Regions from separate parts of the Pseudomonas sp. GW821-FHT09C09 genome, predicted to be linked through region 1. Evidence: predicted binding sites of a transcription regulator. Region 1 holds the regulator's gene; the other holds the start of a gene.
What was found. Region 1 encodes sigma-54, which starts transcription at its own class of promoters, with help from an activator protein. Its sites were predicted from a motif close to ANTGGCATNNANNTTGCTNT; they were not measured.
Positions count from the first base shown of each region.

Region 2: a site for sigma-54 is predicted at 1,617-1,636, ahead of AC07NR_RS04435 (CmpA/NrtA family ABC transporter substrate-binding protein). Genes of this name have one in related genera too.

Region 1 is NZ_JBWKPF010000008.1:153,856-158,324, reverse strand. Features, by position in the region: gene AC07NR_RS23685 (KdsC family phosphatase) at 1-76, shown strand, start outside; gene lptC (LPS export ABC transporter periplasmic protein LptC) at 85-657, shown strand; gene lptA (lipopolysaccharide transport periplasmic protein LptA) at 644-1,189, shown strand; gene lptB (LPS export ABC transporter ATP-binding protein) at 1,189-1,914, shown strand; gene AC07NR_RS23665 (RNA polymerase factor sigma-54) at 2,101-3,594, shown strand; gene hpf (ribosome hibernation-promoting factor, HPF/YfiA family) at 3,668-3,976, shown strand; gene ptsN (PTS IIA-like nitrogen regulatory protein PtsN) at 3,988-4,452, shown strand; gene rapZ (RNase adapter RapZ) at 4,455-4,469, shown strand, end outside.
Region 2 is NZ_JBWKPF010000001.1:942,084-946,552, forward strand. Features, by position in the region: gene rmf (ribosome modulation factor) at 155-370, shown strand; gene AC07NR_RS04430 (quinone-dependent dihydroorotate dehydrogenase) at 509-1,528, opposite strand; gene AC07NR_RS04435 (CmpA/NrtA family ABC transporter substrate-binding protein) at 1,750-2,961, shown strand; gene AC07NR_RS04440 (ANTAR domain-containing response regulator) at 2,977-3,552, shown strand; gene AC07NR_RS04445 (nitrate/nitrite transporter) at 3,773-4,469, shown strand, end outside.

The sequences.
Region 1 (4,469 bases):
CGCCGCCCGTGAATTCTGCGAACTGATCCTGCGCGCCCAGGGCAGCCTCGATGCCGCCAACAATGCGTACCTGTGAGTCAAACCATGTTTAGCAAAAAGTTTCGCAACATCCTGCTGTTCGGTTGCATCGCCGCCATTTTCGGCGCGGTCGGCTACTGGAACATCAGCCCGGAACGCTTCCTCGACAAGCCTCCTGTCTCGGCAGAAGAGAGCCCGATCGACTGGTATGCGACCAACACCCACACCTTGCAATACCTGGAAGACGGCAAGGTGCAGTACGAAATGACCTCCGACAAGGCCGAGCACGTCAAGGCGACCGACATTACACTGGTCACCAAACCCGACCTGAACATGTTTCGCGGCACCGACTTCCCGTGGCACGTGACCAGCGAGCGCGGTGAAGTGAATTCCGGCGGCACCGAGGTCGAACTGATCGACTCGGTTCGCGTCAAGCGCACCGATGAAAAGAACCGCGACACCCTGATCACCAGCACCCGAATGACGGTGTTCCCTCAGCAGCAATATGCGCAGACCCAGCAACCCGTTAGAATCGACGGCGCTGGCGGTGTATCGACCGGCGTGGGAATGAAAGCGTATTTGAAGGAAAGCAGGATACACCTGCTATCGAACGTAAGAGGACAGTATGAGGCTCGTTAAAACCCTCCCTATTTTGCTCAGTCTGGGCGCAGCACTGGGAAGCGTGAGCGCCTGGGCTCTGCCGAACGATCAGGAGCAGCCAATCCGCATTCAGGCCGACGATGCCCAGCTGGACGACAAGAATGGCGTTGCCACTTACAAGGGCGCCGTGATCATCACCCAGGGTTCGATGATCGTCAAAGGCGACACCGTAACGCTGACGCGCAACCCGGCCGGCGAGATCGACGTGGTGACTTCGGTAGGCAACCTGGCCTATTTCGAACAACTGCAAACCGCTGGCGACACCAAACCCGTCCAGGGTTGGGGCGTGACCATTCAGTACCACGCGCAGCAAAACCGCGTCGTACTGATCGACAAGGCCAAGGTCGTCGACAAGGACAACAACACCACTCAGGGCGAGAAGATCGTCTATGACACGGTGAAAAAACTCGCCAGCGCCGGTCGCGCTACCGGCAACAAGGTCACCGAAACGCGTCCGCGCATCGACATGGTGATCCAGCCGAAGAAGAAAACCGACGAGAAAACCCAGTAATGGCAACCCTGAAAGCTCAGCACCTGGCCAAGGCCTATAAAAGCCGCCAGGTCGTGCGTGACGTCAGCCTGTCGATCGACAGCGGTCAGATCGTCGGTCTGCTCGGCCCCAACGGCGCCGGCAAGACCACCTGCTTCTACATGATCGTCGGCCTGGTGCAGGCCGATCAGGGTCGCGTGCTGATCGACGACCTGGACGTCAGCCACCAGCCGATGCACGGCCGCGCCAAGGCCGGTATCGGCTATCTGCCGCAGGAAGCCTCGATCTTCCGCAAGCTGTCGGTGGCCGACAACATCATGGCCATCCTCGAGACCCGTCAGGAGCTCGACAAGGCCGGCCGTCGCAAGGAGCTGGAAAGCCTGCTGCAGGAATTCCACATCAGCCATATCCGCGACAACCTCGGCATGAGCCTGTCCGGTGGCGAACGTCGCCGGGTGGAAATCGCCCGCGCACTGGCCACCGCACCGAAATTCATCCTGCTCGACGAACCGTTCGCCGGTGTCGACCCGATCTCCGTGGGCGACATCAAGCAGATCATTCACCATCTCAAGGCCAAGGGCATCGGTGTACTGATCACCGACCACAACGTCCGCGAGACGCTGGATATCTGCGAAACGGCGTACATCGTCAATGACGGCCAGCTGATCGCCGAAGGCGACTCCGCGACCATCCTCGCCAACGATCTGGTGAAGGAAGTGTATCTGGGTCACGAGTTCCGCCTGTAAGCGCGACAGCATTCGACCAGCCGTCCGGGTGCTGTAACGTTGAAGCGCGTTTTTATACGCTTTTATTGTTACAGCGCTCTAGGCAAACACGACAGTTTCAGGCATATAATTTGCTTAAGTTTGGCGCCTCGGCGCCCTGTAGTGGATGGCGCATAGCGCCGGCGAATAAGGTGTTAAGCCCCTGCCATGAAACCATCGCTAGTCTTGAGAATGGGCCAGCAGCTGACGATGACACCGCAGCTGCAACAGGCCATCCGCCTGCTCCAATTGTCGACCCTGGATCTGCAACAGGAAATCCAGGAGGCTCTGGAATCCAACCCGATGCTCGAACGCCAGGAAGACGGCGACGACTTCGACAATTCCGACCCGCTGGCCGACAACGCCGAACAGAAGCCCAATACCGAGATCCAGGAACCTTCCTACCAGGAAACCGCGCCGACGGTCGACAATCTCGAAGACGGCGAATGGAACGAGCGAATCCCCAACGAACTGCCTGTCGACACCGCCTGGGAAGACGTCTATCAGACCAGCGCCAGCAGCCTGCCGAGCAGTGATGACGACGAGTGGGATTTCACCACCCGCACCTCCGCCGGCGAAAGCCTGCAAAGCCACCTGCTGTGGCAGTTGAACCTGGCGCCGATGTCCGACACCGATCGCCTGATCGCCGTGACCCTGATCGATTGCATCAACAATCAGGGCTACCTCGACGAAACCCTCGAAGAAATCCTCGACGCCTTTGATCCAGAGCTCGACATCGAGCTGGACGAGATCGAAGCCGTCCTGCACCGCATCCAGCAATTCGAACCCGCCGGCATTGGCGCACGCAACCTGGGCGAATGTCTGCTGCTGCAATTGCGCCAGCTGTCGGCCAAGACCCCTTGGCTGGCCGAAGCCAAGCGACTGGTCACCGATTACATCGACCTGCTCGGCAGCCGCGACTACAGCCAGCTGATGCGCCGCATGAAGCTCAAGGAAGATGAACTGCGCCAGGTCATCGAACTGGTCCAGAGCCTCAACCCGCGCCCCGGCTCACAGATCGAATCCACCGAAGCCGAATACGTGGTGCCCGACGTCATCGTGCGCAAAGACAACGAACGCTGGCTGGTCGAGCTGAACCAGGAGTCGGTGCCGCGCCTGCGGGTCAACGCCCAATACGCCGGTTTCGTCCGCCGCGCCGACACCAGCGCCGACAATACCTTCATGCGCAATCAGTTGCAGGAAGCCCGCTGGTTCATCAAGAGCCTGCAGAGCCGCAACGAAACCCTGATGAAGGTTGCCACCCAGATCGTCGAGCATCAGCGCGGCTTCCTGGAATACGGCGACGAAGCGATGAAACCACTCGTGCTGCATGACATCGCCGAGGCAGTCGGCATGCACGAGTCGACGATTTCCCGGGTGACCACGCAGAAATTCATGCATACCCCCCGGGGCATATATGAACTGAAATACTTTTTCTCCAGCCACGTCAGCACCTCCGAAGGCGGCGAATGCTCGTCCACGGCGATCCGCGCGATCATCAAGAAACTGGTCGCCGCGGAAAATCAGAAAAAGCCGTTGAGTGACAGCAAGATCGCTGGTTTACTGGAGGCACAAGGCATTCAGGTGGCTCGCCGCACCGTCGCCAAGTACCGCGAATCCCTCGGGATCGCGCCTTCGAGCGAACGCAAGCGGTTGATGTAAGCCACGTTACAGCGTTCCAGTGGCAGGCTCTTCGGCCTGCCGCTTTATGCACTGGCAACGAAGGAGAAGCTGTATGCAAGTCAACATCAGTGGACACCAACTGGAAGTTACCCAACCTCTCCGTGAATACGTTGAGCAGAAGCTCAAGAGGCTTGAGGGACATTTCGACAAGATCACCAACGTGCAAGTCACGATGTGCGTCGAAAAGCTGAAGCAGAAAATCGAAGCCACGCTGCATATTCCCGGCAACGAGGTCGTCGCAAACGCGGAACATACCGACATGTACGCAGCGATCGACGCGCTGACCGACAAGCTTGATAAACAACTCAAAAAGCATAAGGAAAAGACCCAGAGCCTGCTTCAGGGCGCTACCGGTCGATAACCCCCACCCCCATGATCCGACTTGAAAGCATCCTGACCCCCGGCCGTTCCCTGGTGAACGTGCCGGGCGGCAGTAAAAAGAAAGCCCTCGAACAAATTGCCAACCTGATCGCCCGGGAAAAACCGGATCTGGAGATGCAAGATGTCTTCGAGGCGCTGATTGCCCGTGAAAAACTCGGTTCGACCGGTTTTGGCAACGGCATCGCCATTCCCCATTGCCGCCTCAAGGGTTGTGAATCCCCCATCAGTGCCTTGATGCACCTTGAAGCACCTATCGATTTCGATGCCATCGATGGCGCACCGGTGGACCTGCTGTTCGTGCTGCTGGTCCCGGAAGCTGCCACCGATGCACACCTGGAACTGCTGCGCCAGATCGCCAGCATGCTCGATCGCAAGGAAGTACGCGAAAAACTGCGTCGCGCCACCACCAACGAAGCCTTGTATCAGGTTGTCCTGGACGAGCAAAACGGGCACTAAACATGCGCTTGATCATC
Region 2 (4,469 bases), on a different contig from region 1:
TCATTGGTTAGAACTGGACACAGGTTGACGTCGCAACGGCGTCAACACCTTGGCTCGCCACGCCGGCAGCGAGCCGCCAACGGCAGAGTTTTTCTGCCAGACCTCAATTGAGGTCGACGCGACAAAAACAGTCAACAAGTGAGGGAAACACCCTATGAGAAGACTTAAGCGTGATCCGTTGGAAAGAGCATTTTTGCGCGGATATCAATATGGCGTTGGTGGCAAATCCCGTGAGCTTTGCCCATTTACTCTACCGTCGGTACGTCAAGCCTGGATCAACGGCTGGCGAGAAGGACGCGGCGACAACTGGGACGGTATGACCGGCACTGCGGGAATCCACAGACTCAACGAACTTCACGCCGTCGGCTGACACAGGGCATTTATTCCGACACGACAATCTGATTTCGCAACACCCTGATCACCATGCACGTCCTTCCCGGACGGCGGGCTACGGCCCAGGGGCTCCTTCGAGGAGCCCTTTTTTATGCCTGCCGTTTATGTCCGATGATCAGCGCCGGGCAGCGATCGCGTCCACGGATTCGCGGATCAGCGCCGGGCCTTTGTAGATGAAGCCGGAGTAGATCTGCACCAGGCTCGCGCCGGCAGCGATCTTCTCGGCCGCATGCTTGCCTTCGGTGATGCCGCCCGCCGCGATGATCGGCAGTTTGCCGCCCAGCTCGGACGCCAGCACTTTCACGGTGTGGGTGCTCTTCTCACGCACCGGCGCGCCGGACAGACCGCCCGCCTCGTCACCGTGTTCCATGCCTTCGACGCCCACGCGGCTGAGGGTGGTGTTGGTCGCGATCACCGCGTCCATCCCGGTTTCGATCAGTGCTTGCGCGACTTGCGCCGTTTCTTCGTCGGTCATGTCCGGCGCGATCTTGATCGCCAGCGGTACATGCTTGCCGTGGCGCAGGGCCAGTTCGGCGCGACGTGTGGCCAAGTCCGCCAGCAACTGCTTGAGCGAATCGCCGAATTGCAGGCTGCGCAGGCCCGGAGTGTTCGGCGAACTGACGTTGACCGTGACGTAACTGGCGTGGGCGTAAACCTTGTCCAGGCAGATCAGGTAATCATCCACCGCACGCTCGACCGGGGTGTCGAAGTTCTTGCCGATGTTGATCCCCAGCACGCCCTTGTATTTGGCCGCCGCCACCCGCGCCAACAGGTTGTCCACACCGAGGTTGTTGAAGCCCATGCGATTGATGATCGCCTCGGCTTCCGGCAGGCGGAAAATCCGTGGTTTCGGGTTGCCGGGCTGCGGACGCGGAGTCACGGTACCGATTTCGACAAAACCGAAACCCAGCTGCGCGAAGCCGTCGATGGCCGCGCCGTTCTTGTCCAGACCGGCCGCCAGACCCACCGGGTTCGGGAACTGCAGGCCCATCACGTTCACCGGCAGCGACGCCGGCGCCTTGCACAACAAGCCGTTGAGGCCCAAACGCCCGCCCGCGCCGATCAGATCCAGCGACAGATCGTGGGAGGTTTCCGGGGAAAGTTTGAACAACAGCTGACGGGCCAGGGTGTACATGGGCGGCTATGACTCGGGCGGCGAAAAGAGGCGGCGATTATAGCCGGGCATCGCCCTGCCGCGCGAGGCGCATGCGCAAATCCGCTGCGCTGGCATATGCCTTGCACCTTCCCCGATATCAGCCCACAGGCCAATGGTGGCGTGCAGGCAAGGACAATGGCGTCGTCTCTCGGTTTTGCGCGGGCAAAGCCTCGGACGGCGTTTTTTTTGAGGGTGGCTTCATGACTCAAACCTCCGTCGGGCCACTGGCCTGGGTCAACGGCAGCGATGCTCCGGAAAAAAGCGCGATCAACCTGGGTTTCATGGCCCTGAGCGACTGCGCTTCGGTGGTGGTCGCCGCCACGCAGGGCTTTGCCCAGCCTTACGGCCTGACCCTGAACCTCAAGCGCCAGAGCTCATGGGCCAACCTGCGGGACAATCTGGTCAGCGGTGAACTCGACGCCGCCCACAGCCTCTACGGCCTGATCTACGCGGTACACCTGGGCATCGGTGGCGTCGCACCGACCGACATGGCAGTGCTGATGGGCCTGAACCAGAACGGCCAGAGCCTCAACCTGTCCCACGGCTTGCAGGGGCTGGGCGTGACCGGTCCTGAGGCGCTGGACCGTCATGTGCACCAAACCCGCGCAAGGCTGACCTTTGCCCAGACCTTCCCCACCGGCACCCATGCCATGTGGCTGTATTACTGGCTGGCGAGCCAGGGCATCCATCCGTTGCAGGATGTCGACAGCGTGGTGGTGCCGCCGCCGCAAATGGTCGCGCACCTGCAGGCCGGTCGCATCGACGGCTTCTGCGTCGGCGAGCCGTGGGCCGCCAGCGCGGTGCAGCGGAATCTCGGTTTCACACTGGCGACCAGCCAGACCATCTGGCCCGATCACCCGGAAAAGGTCCTCGGCTGCACCCGCGCCTTCGTCGAGCAATACCCCAACACGGCCCGGGCGCTGGTGATGGCGATCCTCGAAGCCAGTCGTTTCATCGAAGAAAGCCCGGAAAACCGCCGCAGCACCGCGCAGCTGCTCAGCGCCGCCGAGTACCTCGACGCCCCGGTTTCCTGCATCGAACCGCGTTTTCTCGGCGCCTACGACGACGGTCTGGGCAACCGCTGGCAAGACCCGCACGCCCTGCGCTTTCACGGCGATGGCGCGGTGAATCTGCCGTACCTGTCGGATGGCATGTGGTTCATGACCCAGTTCCGTCGTTGGGGTTTGCTGCGCGACGACCCGGACTACCTCGCCGTCGCCCGCCAGGTGCAGCAACTGGCGCTGTACCGCGACGCCGCCAGCGCTGTCGGTGTGCCGGTCGGCACCGAAGACATGCGCAGCAGCCAGTTGATCGACGGCAAGGTCTGGGATGGCAGCGACCCGGTTGCCTACGCGCAAAGCTTCAAGCTGCACGCGTTGAGCAACAACGCCCATCTTCTCGCCCACCGCTGACAGGAGACCGCGAACATGCTGCGCATTCTGCTGATCAACGACACGGCGAAGAAAGTCGGCCGCCTGAAAGCTGCGCTGACCGAGGCCGGTTTCGAGGTCATCGACGAGTCCGGCCTGACCATCGACCTGCCGGCGCGCGTCGAAACGGTGCGCCCGGACGTGATCCTGATCGATACCGAGTCACCGGGCCGCGATGTGATGGAACAAGTGGTACTGGTCAGCCGCGACCAGCCCCGGCCGATCGTGATGTTCACCGACGAGCACGACCCCGGCGTGATGCGCCAGGCAATCAAGTCCGGAGTCAGTGCCTACATCGTCGAAGGCATTCACGCACAACGCCTGCAGCCGATTCTCGACGTGGCCATGGCCCGCTTCGAAAGCGACCAGGCCCTGCGCGCCCAGCTTCAGGCTCGCGACCAGCAGCTGGCCGAGCGCAAGCGCATCGAACTGGCCAAGGGTCTGTTGATGAAAATGAAGGACTGCAACGAAGAAGAGGCCTACACCCTGATGCGCCGCCAGGCCATGAGCCGCCAGCAGAAACTGATTCAGGTGGCGGAGCAGATCATTGCCATGAGCGAGTTGCTTGGCTGAGCTGGCACAGATCTCGCTAAGCAATTCCTACAGGTAACCAACGGCGGTTGCCCCACCCACGACAAAGACGTCGCTCACCTTCTTCGCCCCTTTCGGCGATCCGGGTAGCGGCGTTTTTGCGTTTTGGCCCCACTGACCGGGGCCGGTGGTGCGGCCGTGGCGGCGCCCCACTGTGCTGGTTCTGACTCCTTCTCGAGATTCTCTACCGCTGAGGTGCGCGATGAATAAAAGCTTCTGGAAATCCGGCCACACCCCGACCCTGTTCGCGGCCTTCCTGTATTTCGACCTGAGCTTCATGGTCTGGTACCTGCTTGGCCCGTTGGCGGTGCAGATTGCCGCCGACTTGCACCTGACCACTCAGCAACGCGGCCTCGTCGTCGCGACGCCGATTCTGGCCGGTGCCGTGTTGCGCTTTGCAATGGGCATGCTCGCCGATCGCCTGTCGCCGAAAACCGCCGGCCTGATCGGCCAGGTGATCGTGATCTGTGCGCTGTTCGGCGCCTGGAAACTCGGTATCCACAGCTACGAACAGGCGCTGCTGCTTGGCCTGTTCCTCGGCATGGCCGGCGCTTCGTTCGCCGTAGCGCTGCCGCTGGCCTCGCAGTGGTATCCGCCCGAGCATCAGGGCAAGGCGATGGGAATCGCCGGGGCCGGCAATTCCGGCACCGTGTTCGCGGCACTGATCGCTCCGGTACTGGCAGCGGCGTTCGGCTGGAGCAATGTGTTCGGTTTCGCCCTGATCCCACTGATCCTGACCCTGGTGCTGTTTGCCTGGCTGGCGAAAAACGCGCCGGAGCGACCAAAAGCCAAATCCATGGCCGATTACTTCAAGGCCCTGGGCGACCGCGACAGCTGGTGGTTCATGTTTTTCTACAGCGTCACCTTCGGCGGCTTCATCGGCCTGGCCAGCGCCCTGC